Regions from separate parts of the Cytobacillus spartinae genome, predicted to be linked through region 1. Evidence: riboswitches for the same ligand, from Rfam matches in the RefSeq annotation. Region 1 holds a riboswitch; the other holds the start of a gene.
What was found. A riboswitch is a leader RNA that binds a small molecule or an ion and turns the genes downstream of it on or off. The one in region 1 is predicted to bind S-adenosylmethionine.
Positions count from the first base shown of each region.

Region 2: another riboswitch for S-adenosylmethionine. It lies ahead of ACFYKX_RS17095 (methionine ABC transporter ATP-binding protein); the one in region 1 lies ahead of ACFYKX_RS01415 (LLM class flavin-dependent oxidoreductase).

Region 1 is NZ_JBIACK010000001.1:299,616-305,623, reverse strand. Features, by position in the region: gene ACFYKX_RS01425 (hypothetical protein) at 1-274, opposite strand, end outside; gene ACFYKX_RS01420 (ATP-grasp domain-containing protein) at 384-1,343, opposite strand; gene ACFYKX_RS01415 (LLM class flavin-dependent oxidoreductase) at 1,360-2,412, opposite strand; SAM riboswitch class I at 2,492-2,597, opposite strand; gene ACFYKX_RS01410 (hypothetical protein) at 2,792-2,980, shown strand; gene ACFYKX_RS01405 (M42 family metallopeptidase) at 3,114-4,163, shown strand; gene ACFYKX_RS01400 (S66 family peptidase) at 4,246-5,274, shown strand; gene ACFYKX_RS01395 (hypothetical protein) at 5,329-6,008, opposite strand, start outside.
Region 2 is NZ_JBIACK010000009.1:70,287-76,294, reverse strand. Features, by position in the region: gene ACFYKX_RS17115 (hypothetical protein) at 649-885, opposite strand; gene ACFYKX_RS17110 (carboxymuconolactone decarboxylase family protein) at 1,070-1,441, opposite strand; gene ACFYKX_RS17105 (MetQ/NlpA family ABC transporter substrate-binding protein) at 1,645-2,478, opposite strand; gene ACFYKX_RS17100 (methionine ABC transporter permease) at 2,497-3,162, opposite strand; gene ACFYKX_RS17095 (methionine ABC transporter ATP-binding protein) at 3,155-4,180, opposite strand; SAM riboswitch class I at 4,374-4,485, opposite strand; gene ACFYKX_RS17090 (O-acetylhomoserine aminocarboxypropyltransferase/cysteine synthase family protein) at 4,612-5,928, opposite strand.

The DNA.
Region 1 (6,008 bases):
TCATCTTTTGATATGGTAGAAAGTACTTATCCCCTTTTTCTACCACATTATTTTGTAAAATATCCTTAACCTCTAAATGGTTGGATAATAGGTGTTGTAATTCAGCCTCTGTATGGCAAGAGACACCATCATAATCAGCAGGATGATCCAAATTACCTTCTAAAAATAGTTGATTTTTAATCCCTTTTTCCTCTAAAAGATCTCGAATAAAGTTAGCAGTGGTCGATTTTCCGAACCCTGGTAACCCTTCAACGATAATTAATTTTGTATTCAAAAAAAGAACCTCCTTTAAAACCTTCATAAAGGTTATTCGCTCTCTTAAACAGATAATCCTTTTACATAGCATCAAAAACAACACGCATTAGGACGTGTTGTTCTTTAAATTAGCTATTAATTAGTGTCCCTTTTTCAAGTTTCTTTAGCTCAGACCCAAGAAATTTTGCTACCTCAAGCATTCCGAATTTCCCCGATACCCTCTCTGCATCTGAGTTATAATTTGTATTGGTATTTACATCATACGTATAGATTTCTCCATCAGCATTTCGAATAAATTCAATCCCTGCAACTGCAATCTTATTCTCCTGAAGGAACTTTTCATATAATTCAATGATCGGATCATGTAGATCCACTACTTGAAACTTAGGTTTTTCTTGTGGAGCTTCCTCTCCTACTGGGCAAAATAAATCTCCAATTTGGCAGGCATCTGCGGGGCAAAGTTCAAACCCTTCAGATGTATCCACTTGAACAGCATAGACGAACTTACCACCAACAAACTCACATCTTGTTATGAATGGCTCAGGTGATTGAATATATTCTTGTACAAGCGTAATTCCATCCACCGGTTCTTCAAATGTTGGTCCGTCCACGTATTCTCTTAAGCTATCAATAGAATGAAATAATTGAACTCCTAGGCCCTTTCCAGCTCTATTGTGCTTCGTAATAAAGGATCCTGCCTCCAGCTTTACAGCCGCTTCTAAGATTTGCCCTCTCCCTACTGCAGCAATGGTTTTTGGTGTTCTTATTCCAACTGCGTTTAAAGCCATATATTGATTAACCTTACTGACTTCAAGTCGTAATGCACGACTACCGTTGAAAACCTTTCGATTATTTCTCTCTAACCAAGCCAAAACAGATTCGGTTAACTCTGGTGCGTAGCGATGATTTCTCGTATGTGATGAAGCGCTCATTCGGCTATAAAAAACACCCTGAGGTGGCTCTGATGATAAATCGACAACTCCTTGATCCAAATGCCACTCTTCATATGGAAGACCTAACTCTTCTAATCTATTTGTTAAATGAATGGTCCATTCACTATTTTCATGTAAGACATATATTTTATTCAACGTATTCCCTCATTTCCTACTGTAATTGTTTATTTTTTTGTTTTTGCGTAACTAGTGGCATTACTTTTTTTGAAAAGAGTTCCATTTCCTCCAACTGAGGTGAAAATTGAAGTAATAGTAAATCGACTCCCGCTTCTTCATATGCAATGATTTGTTCGGCAATCTGGTCTGGTGTCCCTATTAAGTTTGGACGTAACCCTCGATTAGAAACAGAATAATCATATAACTTAACTTGCTGTTCTAACTGAGATTTCCCAACAAAATCTTTGTATCCTGCGTAAGCACTCGTCTCTTTTACATCCGTTATTCTAGCAAGCTCTTCTTGTGCTTCCTCTTCCGTGTCTCTACAAATCACGTATGCTGCCATACCAAATGAACGGAAAGGTTTATTTCCTGCTAGCTCCCTTTGTTTTTTCATATCATCAATTTTAACAGCAACTTCCTCGACTGTCCCACCATGCATCACATACGCATCACATTGTTTTGCAATTGCCTTCTTGCCTCGAGGACTCTCTCCTCCCGCGTATAGAATCGGATTAGGACGTTGTACAGGTTTTGGAGATAAATGGGCGTTTTTAATAGAATAATATTTTCCTTCATATGAGAAAGTATCTTCTGTCCAAAGTCCTTTTAGCACGTCGATAAATTCTTCTGTACGATTATATCGCTCGTCATGCTCTGTAAAAATTCCACCATATTGCTTTGCTTCTTCTTCCCACCAAGCAGAGACAACATTTAAAGTGAAGCGACCGTTACTAATATGATCAATATTGGCTGCCATTTTTGCGGTAACAGCAGGGTTATGGAATCCTGGACGAACAGCCGTCATAATTTCAATTTTTTCCGTAACAGCTGCTAGAGCTGCTGCTGTCGACCACGCTTCTAATGAATCTTGCTTAGGCCCTTTAATATCATTTAAGTAAAGCTCAGCAATGAGAGTTGTGTCAAACCCCCAATTTTCAGCAGATTGAATTACGTTCTTCGCATAATCAAATGTAGGTGGCATGTTTTCGTTATCAACATTTCTAAGCCATCCCCCAAAAATCGGTAACCAAAAACCGTATTTCATGTGTATTTCCCCCTTGTGTATTCTAAAACAGTTTCATAAACACAAAAAAACCTCTTCGATAAGAAGAAGTTTTCGCTTCACCTTATCTGTCAGAACGTAATAGCTCTGCTGGAATTAGCACCTTTCTGAAAATCAGTGGTTGCCGGGCATCGTAGGGCCAGTCCCTCCGCCTCTCTTGATAAGAGTTAATATTCAAATAATTAATTCTTAGTAATCCTACTATATAACTCAGGTTTAAGTCAAATATTTATTTCTATGTTACTAACCTATTCATTCTAAACATTCTACATACACAAAAATTTTAACTAACAAGATGGGTATTTGTCCTTTCGAAAACTTAATTTTCTCATACATTATATTAGAGGGAGGTGTTAGTCGAATGTATCATAAAGCGCTTATATTCCTAGCATGTATTCTTGCTGGATTTGCATTGATTTATATTCCAACCAATGCAGTGATTACAGGTGCAGTTGCCTTGCTCTTTGATGTTATAGGAGTCATTGCTATTATAGTTTTTTCCTTCGCTTTACTTTATTACGGTGGGAAGGTCCTTTTTAAAAAGGGATAGTTAAAGTAACTTTGAGTATTCGGGGATTCCTGGATACTCTTTTTACGATGGTTCTATTTATGAAACTATTAGATTTATCAAGAATGAAGCGTATAATAGTAATTATGAATACATATTAGGAGGATAATAAAAAATGAATTTTCCAAATACGAATGACACATTTTCCTTGTTAAAAGAGCTAGTATCTATTCCTAGCCCGTCTGGTAATACAAACGAAGTGATTACATATGTTGAGAACTTTTTATCTGAGTATGGTGTTGAGACTAGACGCAATCGAAAAGGTGGTCTAATTGCAACCTTACCGGGAAAAAATACAGACAAACACCGCATGTTAACTGCACATGTTGATACACTTGGTGCAATGGTTAAAGAGATTAAGTCGAATGGACGACTGAAGTTAGATTTAATTGGTGGATTTAAATACAACTCCATTGAAGGTGAATATTGTCAAATCGAAACAAGTTCTGGAAAGATTTACACAGGGACAATTTTGATGCACCAGACTTCTGTTCACGTATATAAAGATGCTGGCAAAGCAGAAAGAAACCAAGACAACATGGAAGTCAGAATTGATGAGGTAGTGAAAAACGCTGAGGATGTTCGTAATCTTGGAATTGAAGTGGGCGATTTCGTGTCGTTTGATCCAAGAGTCGAAATTACACCAAGTGGTTTTATTAAATCGCGTCACCTAGACGATAAGGCAAGTGTCGCTATACTCCTTCAATTAATCAAAGAGATTAAAACAAATAATGTTGTGCTTCCTTACACAACACACTTTTTAATTTCTAATAACGAAGAGATTGGCTATGGTGGAAACTCAAACATAACACCAGAAACAGTTGAATATTTAGCTGTTGATATGGGCGCTATGGGTGATGGCCAGTCGACTGATGAGTATACTGTTTCCATTTGTGTGAAAGATGCAAGTGGACCTTATCATTATGAGTTAAGGAAAAGATTAGTGAATCTAGCTGAAGAAAACTGCATCGTTTATAAGCTAGATATTTATCCATACTACGGATCAGATGCATCAGCAGCCATTCGCTCGGGACACGATATTGTTCACGGCTTAATTGGACCGGGTATTGATTCCTCTCACGCATTCGAGCGTACGCACCAGTCTTCAATTGATAATACTGGTAAGCTTTTGTATCACTATGTAATGTCAGATATGGTTCTATAAATTTTTATCCTCCTCTTTTTGAGGGGGATTTTTTTAACACTTGAATAATTGTATAATATAGGAAAAAGAAGAGGTGGAAGGTATGATCAAATATCCTGCTGCATTAAAACCTGGTGATACTATTGCTGTCTCAGCCCCTTCCAATGGAGTTGAAGAAGGCGGTCATTTTCTAGTACATAAAGCAAAGAAGCAACTTGAGGAAAAAGGGTTTAACATCATTATTGGTGATACAGTCTGGACACAAGAAAATAGTAGAAGTTGCTCTCCTGAAAAAAGAAGGAATGAACTAATGGATTTTTTTGAGGATCCAAATGTAAAAGCAATCATTCCTATTTGGGGTGGAGAGTTCTTAATGGAAATTCTACCTTATCTAGATTGGGAAAGACTTCAATCACTCCCTTCAAAATGGATTCTCGGATACTCAGACATTAGTACCCTTCTCTTTTCATACACGGTTCTAACTGGTCATGCTTCTGCTCATGGGCCAGCACTTCTAGATATTGCGGCAAAAGACCTTGATCCCCTTACAAATAAGTGGAGCGAGGTACTTGGTTCAGAAGTAGGTTCTACAATCATTCAAACATCAAGTGAACAATATCAATCCTCTTGGGAGCAAGCATTTGCTAACCCTGTTACAGGATTTTATGTAGATACGCCAACAGAATGGAAGGCATTAAAAGAGGAAGCCGCAACTTTCTCAGGCCGTTTTATCGGGGGTTGCATTGACTGCATTATGAATTTAACAGGAACTAAATTTGGAGATTTAGAATCTTTTAATCTGGAGAATGCTAATGATGAAGGATTAATTTTCTACTTTGAAAATGTAGAACTATCCGTTACACAACTCTATCGTGCGCTTTGGCAGCTAAGACAAAACGGGTGGTTTGAAAATGTAAATGGAATTCTAATTGGAAGGCCGGTAACAAAGGAAACCGAAAACACTTACACATACGAGGATGCACTAAGAGATGCATTCGGCGATTTAAATATCCCCGTTATTTATGACACAGACATTGGCCACCTTCCACCTCAGAACATTATTGTTAATGGAGCTTATGGAACGGTAAAGTATGAGGGTGGAAAAGGGGTTATTGAAACTGTGTTTAAATAGAAAGAGAGCTTAGTAGGGTCGTGGATGACGACTCTACTAAGCTTTTTCAAATAATTAAGAGGAAGAATCTTCAGACTTCTCTTGGTTGTTCAACAGGTCAAAATTTCTTAAAGGCTTTGTGAATTTTTTCCCAAATGAAGGATCTGCTACTGCAGAAGGATTTAAAATATCGTCCCCTTCTGGCTTAACACCTTTTTCTACCCACTGCACAAGATCTTCAAAGGCCTGAACCTCTTCTTCTGGCGTAAAATCGCAATGCCCAACAGCCCTAATTGCTCTAGTTACCAATAAATCTTCATTACTATTTTCTTGTGCTCTTTTTGCATGGATTTGTTGCATATGGAAAGGTACAAATAAATCGCCTACGTTATGAAGAGAAATCATCGGAATTTTATGCTTTCCTTCTACCTTAGGTACACCGGTTAAGCCTTTTTGTTTTGTATTAGGGTCAGAAGTAATTCTCAGTACAGCATTGTTTAAAAGTCTCTCATCAGGAGATAAGTTCAAATCATTATCTAATTGGTATACGGAGTCAGTATTGTCTATAACATTACCAGATGCTACTAAGTAGGTTGGGTCAACTGGCATTTGTTGAAACAAGAAGTCTTTATATGAATTAAAAGCAACATCAAATAACGGTCTTTCTCCACCAGTTAAGTTCATTATAACCGTTTTAAAATTTTCACCTGCTACTGTTAATTTTTGACCAATTCCAAGTGAAGAATAAACTTGAG
Region 2 (6,008 bases), on a different contig from region 1:
AAGTTAGAGCAACTTCTGACAATGGAAGCCCTGGATTTTTACTTCCTGTCAGAAGTTAGAGCATCTTCTGACTATGGAAGCTCTGGACCTTTACTTCCTGTCAGAAGTTAGAGCATCTTCTGACTCTAGAGACCTGGATTTCTTCTCTCCTGTCAGAAGTCACACCATCTTCTGAATCTAGATGCCTGGATCTTTACTCTCCTGTCAGAAGTCACACCATCTTCTGACTCTAGATACCTGGATTTTCACTCTCCTGTCAGAAGGCATACCATCTTCTGACTATAGAGACCTGGATTTTCACTCTCCTGTCAGAAGTCATACCATCTCCTGACTCTAGTTGCCTGGATTTCTTCTCTCCTGTCAGAAATCACACCATCTTCTGACTCTAGTTGCCTGGATTTCTACTCTCCTGTCAGAAGTCACACCTTCTTCTGACTATAGATGCCTAGATTTCTACTCCCCTGTCAGAAGTCACACCATCTTCTGACTCTAGATGCCTGGATTTCTACTCTCCTGTCAGAAGTCAGGTCTTCTTCTGACTCCAGAAGCCTTAATTTTATTTTCCTGTCAGAGGCCAGTCCTCCTTCAAAAGAACACTCTATACATAAAAGAAACCAGTGCCATCTGACACCGGTTCTACTTTTGCTATTATGAATGAACTCTTCGATCAAGATCTGCAATCATTCGTTGACTTTTTATATAGTTTCTTTGGCGTTTTTCTTCAATTTTCATTCTTACCTCATGTTTAAGACTATACAAGGCATAACCAACCCCATGAGCACTGTGCATTGCTTTTTCCATTTCACTCGTATAATTCAGTTGCAATTGACTGATAACGAATCCTTCCTTTCGGTTATAATCGCTTTTAGCGACTTTTTTTAACACATCCCTATGTTAACATCTACAAAAAAAGTGCTCAAAGTCGAAAAAGGAGAGGAATAGACTATTTACTTGAGTGAAGCGCCGTACGGTAAGTTCAAGTCTTTTTTTCTTACTATTCAGCCAATTTGCTCTTAATACGTAGGAAGTACTCTTTTTTCGTGACAAAAAACCATAAAAAAATTTATCTTTATTGCTTAAGTTGATTAAGATCTTGAACGGCTTCTTGGACCAACGTAACTGCCTGGCTCATAGCAGCTCCTCCACCAAATGCTGCGGTAACACCTACAGCCTCGAGAATTTCTTCTTCAGATGCACCTTGGTCTAGGCATCCTTTTACATGATAAATAATACAGTACTCATCTTGAGCAAAAATGCTAATACCTAAGGCAATCAGGTGTTTTTCTTTTTGGGATAGAGAGCCTTCCTTAAAGCATGCCTCTGTAAAAGCATTATAATGGCGAGCAATTTCAGGCATTCTTTGTGTAAACGTCCCTAATCCTGCTTTATATTCATGAAGTGCCTCTTCTGTTGAATTCCTTGGTTCAAATTGATGTTCCATAGTGATCATCTCCAGTCTAAGTAATGTATTTACTTTCCCCTAAGAAATTACTCATATATGTATAACAGCTCATTGGTAATCTATAGGGTTTCAAAATCACCATATTGGGTGAAGTATCAACGTTAGTATGTTAATTTATAGAAAAAACTATTCTCATCAAAAACATGAAAAAGGGCGCTGAATATCAGCGCCCTACACATTTATTACTGTACAGAAAGAACTGCACCTTGGTATTTTTCTTGGATGAAGTTTTGAATTTCTTCAGATTTTAAAACCTCAACTAGAGTTTTAATCTCTTCACGATTTTCGTCTTCACTGCGAACAACGATTAGGTTAGCTGGAACAACATCATTGCCTTCAAAAGCAATTCCATCTTCCTTAATATTAATTCCACCCTCTAAAGCATAGTTCGTGTTGATCGCTACAGCATCGCCTTCGCCACTTTCAAAAGAAGATGCTAATAATCTTGCCTCAATTAGAGTTGAGAAATCTAAGTTCTTAGGATTTTCAACAATATCCTCAACTCTTGCATTAGCACCAACGCCTTCTTTAAGCTTAATCACACCTGCTTTTTCGAAGATAGGTAAAATACGACCGTGGTCACTAAAAGAATCACTCATGATAATTTTTGCACCATCTGGAAGATCAGCAAGACTGTCAAAATCTTTAGAGTAGATACCAATTGGCTCTTGGTGAATTTCACCTACACTTACAAAATCAAAATCTTTATTCTCCTCCATTTGTAGAGCAAGGTAGCCAGGAGTTTGGAAGTAGTTTGCATCAATTTCTTTATCTCTTAAAGCGATATTTGGTAAAACATAATCTGTAAATACTTCTACCTCTAAATCAATCCCTTTATCTTTAAGCAATGTTGCTGCTTCTTCAAGAACTTCAGCATGCGGGACAGCAGATGCGCCTACAACTAGTTTGACATTTCCTTCTTCACCGTTTGCTGAATCATCGTTAGCAGCACCGCCACAAGCAGATAGTACCAATGTAAGTAGTGCAATTATAAATACTGTTAGCTTCTTTTTCATTTGTGAAAATTCCTCCTGTTATCGTTTGTCTGTTTTTTTTGTAAAATAATCTCCAACAAGTTGGATGATAAAAACTAAGATTAAAATGGATACTGTTGCAACTAAAGTTACGAATGAATTATTGCGTTGGAAGCCCTCAAGGTAAGCAAAGTGACCTAATCCCCCTGCACCAATTACTCCAGCCATCGCGGTAAAACTAACCAGTGAAATAGCGGTAACGGTAATTCCTGATATTAACGCAGGCAATGACTCAGGAATTAAAACTTTAAAAATAATTTGACTGTGCTTTGCGCCCATAGATTGAGAAGCTTCAATGACACCTTTATCAATCTCTCTTAAAGCAATTTCAACCATACGAGCGTAAAATGGAGCTGCTCCGATAATTAAAGCAGGTAATGCAGCATTTGCTCCAAGCATCGATCCTACTAGATACTTTGTAAAAGGAATTAGTAAAACAATTAAAATGATGAATGGAATTGACCTAAATATATTCACAATCGCTGCGATGACGATGTTAATCGGTTTGTTTTCCCAAATGTTACCTTTATCAGTTAGAAAGAGTAATAATCCTAGCAGTAAGCCTAAAATAAAGGTGGCAATTACAGAAATTGATGTCATATAAATGGTTTCTTGTGTAGCTACGATTAATTTTTCCCATTTAATTCTTTCCATGAAATCAACCATTTGTCATCACCTCCACTCCAACTTGCTGGGAATGGATAAAATCAATTGCTTTTGAAACTTCGCTCTCTTCTCCGTCTAAGTGAATAAATAAAGTTCCATATGACCCATCTTGCGTTTGAGATATTTTCCCTTGCAAGATATTAACCGTCACATCGTAATGACGTATTAAGTTAGTAATGAGAGGCTGTTCTGCTGCTTCTCCTACAAACCCAAGTTGTACGACCTTACCATGCGGATATTGTTCTAATAGATGCCCCACTGTTTCTTTCGTTTCTTCTGGCTCTGTTACTTGCTGTACAAAGCGTTTTGTTATTTCTTGCTGAGGGTTCTTAAATACTTCTAGGACAGGCCCTAATTCAACAATCCTTGCATTTTCCATTACGGCTACTCTGTGACAAATTTTTCTGATGACATGCATTTCATGTGTGATAAGGACAATCGTTAATCCTAATTGTTTGTTAATATCAACAAGTAACTCCAATATAGAGTCAGTAGTCTGTGGATCTAATGCTGAGGTTGCTTCATCACAAAGTAACACCTTTGGGTTATTGGCAATCGCTCTTGCAATCCCTACCCTTTGCTTTTGACCACCACTTAATTGGGATGGATAGGCATCCTCACGTCCCTCTAGTCCTACGAGTTTAATAAGCTCATCGACTCTTTTTAATCTTTGAGTTTTATTAACCCCAGCAATCTCCAATGGGAAGGCGATATTTTCTCTAACGGTTCTAGACCAAAGTAAATTAAAGTGCTGAAAAATCATGCTAATTTCTTGTCTAGCTTTTCTTAGTTCACTGCCTCTAATTTTAGAAACCATCCGATTGGCAACTGTTACTGAACCTTCAGTAGGAATTTCTAGTCCGTTCAACATTCTAATTAGTGTACTTTTACCAGCTCCACTATAGCCAATTACTCCGAAGATCTCTCCTTCGGTTATTTCTAAATTCACTTCATCAACAGCAGTTACTTTCCCCTTTTTGGAAGGATAAATCTTCTTAACATCTTTAATTGAAATCATCTATTGTCACCCCTTTTACCCGATTTTTCGGATAAAACTACTCAGATATATAAACAAGACTTATTTATTAGCTTTAACTCCCTTAGGCATGTTATTCCCTTTTTTTATACTAAGAGTAACCATTTGGGTGTTTGTAAAAATAATAAAAGCCTTTCTGCAAATAAGCAGAAAGGCACAATATTTATCGTCCTTTCTCTCATCTGCCAAAGCATATGCTTTGTGTGAATTGGCACCATTTCAATCAACGTATGATTGACGGTTGCCGGGCTTCATAGGGCACTTCCCTCCACCTCTCTTGATAAGAGCAAAAAAGTCTTTATTAAGTTAATAGGTTAATTGAATAAGTAGTTTTATTCACGAGTGCTATCGTATCACGGATAAAATAGGGTGTCAACGATAATTATTAGAAAAATTTAAATAGAAAAAACTGGTTAAACGTTTGTGGTTAATGACACAGAACCGGTAGCGGCCTCAATGGCTTGCTCAAGATCTTCAATTAAATCTTCTACGTTTTCAATACCGACGGATAGACGAATTAAGTCTTCAGGCACTCCAGCCTTCTTTAGACCCTCACTGTCTAATTGCTGATGAGTTGTACTTGCCGGATGGATGATTAAACTTTTTGCATCCCCGACATTTGCAACATGAGCCCATAGCTTTAAGTTGTTAATTAAAGCTGCCCCTGCTTCTCTTCCACCTGCAATCCCAAATACAACAACAGCTCCTGCACCCTTAGGGAAATATTTTTCCGCAAGCTCTTTGTCTGGGTGTTTTTCATGTCCAGGGTATAAAATCCAGTTCACAGCAGGATGTCCTTCTAAATATTCGATAACTTTTTTAGTATTCGCTATATGTTCTTTCATTCTTACATGCAATGTCTCTAGCCCCAATGTAAATTGGAACGCATTTTGTGGACTTAAGGAAGGACCTAGGTCTCTCAATAACTGAACTCGCGCTTTAATGATGTATGCAACAGGCCCAAGGGCTTCACTATATACTAAATTGTTATAACTTGGATCTGGCGTAGTAAAGCCAGGGAATTTAGGTGAATTCCAATCGAATTTCCCACCGTCTACAATCACCCCACCAAGTGTCGTACCATTTCCTAGCAACCATTTTGTAGCTGAATGGATGACAATATCTGCCCCGTGCTCAATTGGTCGACAAAGATAAGGTGTTGCAAATGTATTGTCAATAATCAGAGGCACTCCTGCCTCGTGCGCTATTTCTGCTACTTTTTCTATATCTAGTACACGTAAACTAGGGTTTCCAATCGTCTCAGCAAAAACTGCTTTTGTTTTTTCCGTGATTGCTTCCTTAAAGTTTTCCGGGTCGGTTGAATCGACAAATTTAACCTTAATTCCGTACTTTGGAAGGGTGATTGCGAAAAGGTTATAGGTACCTCCATATAGATTAGATGCTGTAACAATCTCATCACCTGCCTCTGCTATGTTTAAAATAGCCAGTGTGATAGCAGCCATTCCACTTGATACTGCAAGTGCACCAACCCCACCTTCTAGAAGGGCAACCCTTTCTTCAAATACAGTTACTGTAGGATTATGAATTCGAGTGTATATGTAACCAGGTTCTTTTAGTCCAAAAAGGTTCGCAGCATGTTCGGTACTTTGAAATTGATAGGCATTATTTTGATAGATTGGGACTGCTCTCGCACCTGTTGTAGGGTCAGGACTTAGTCCACCATGCACACCTAATGTTTCTAAACGATAACTTTTCTTTTGTTCACTCATTTTCTCGTCTCTCCTTTTCAATTTATAAATGGTTTTACTATTCTAAAAAGAAGAGTTGAAAAAACCCCTCTTCATAAGAA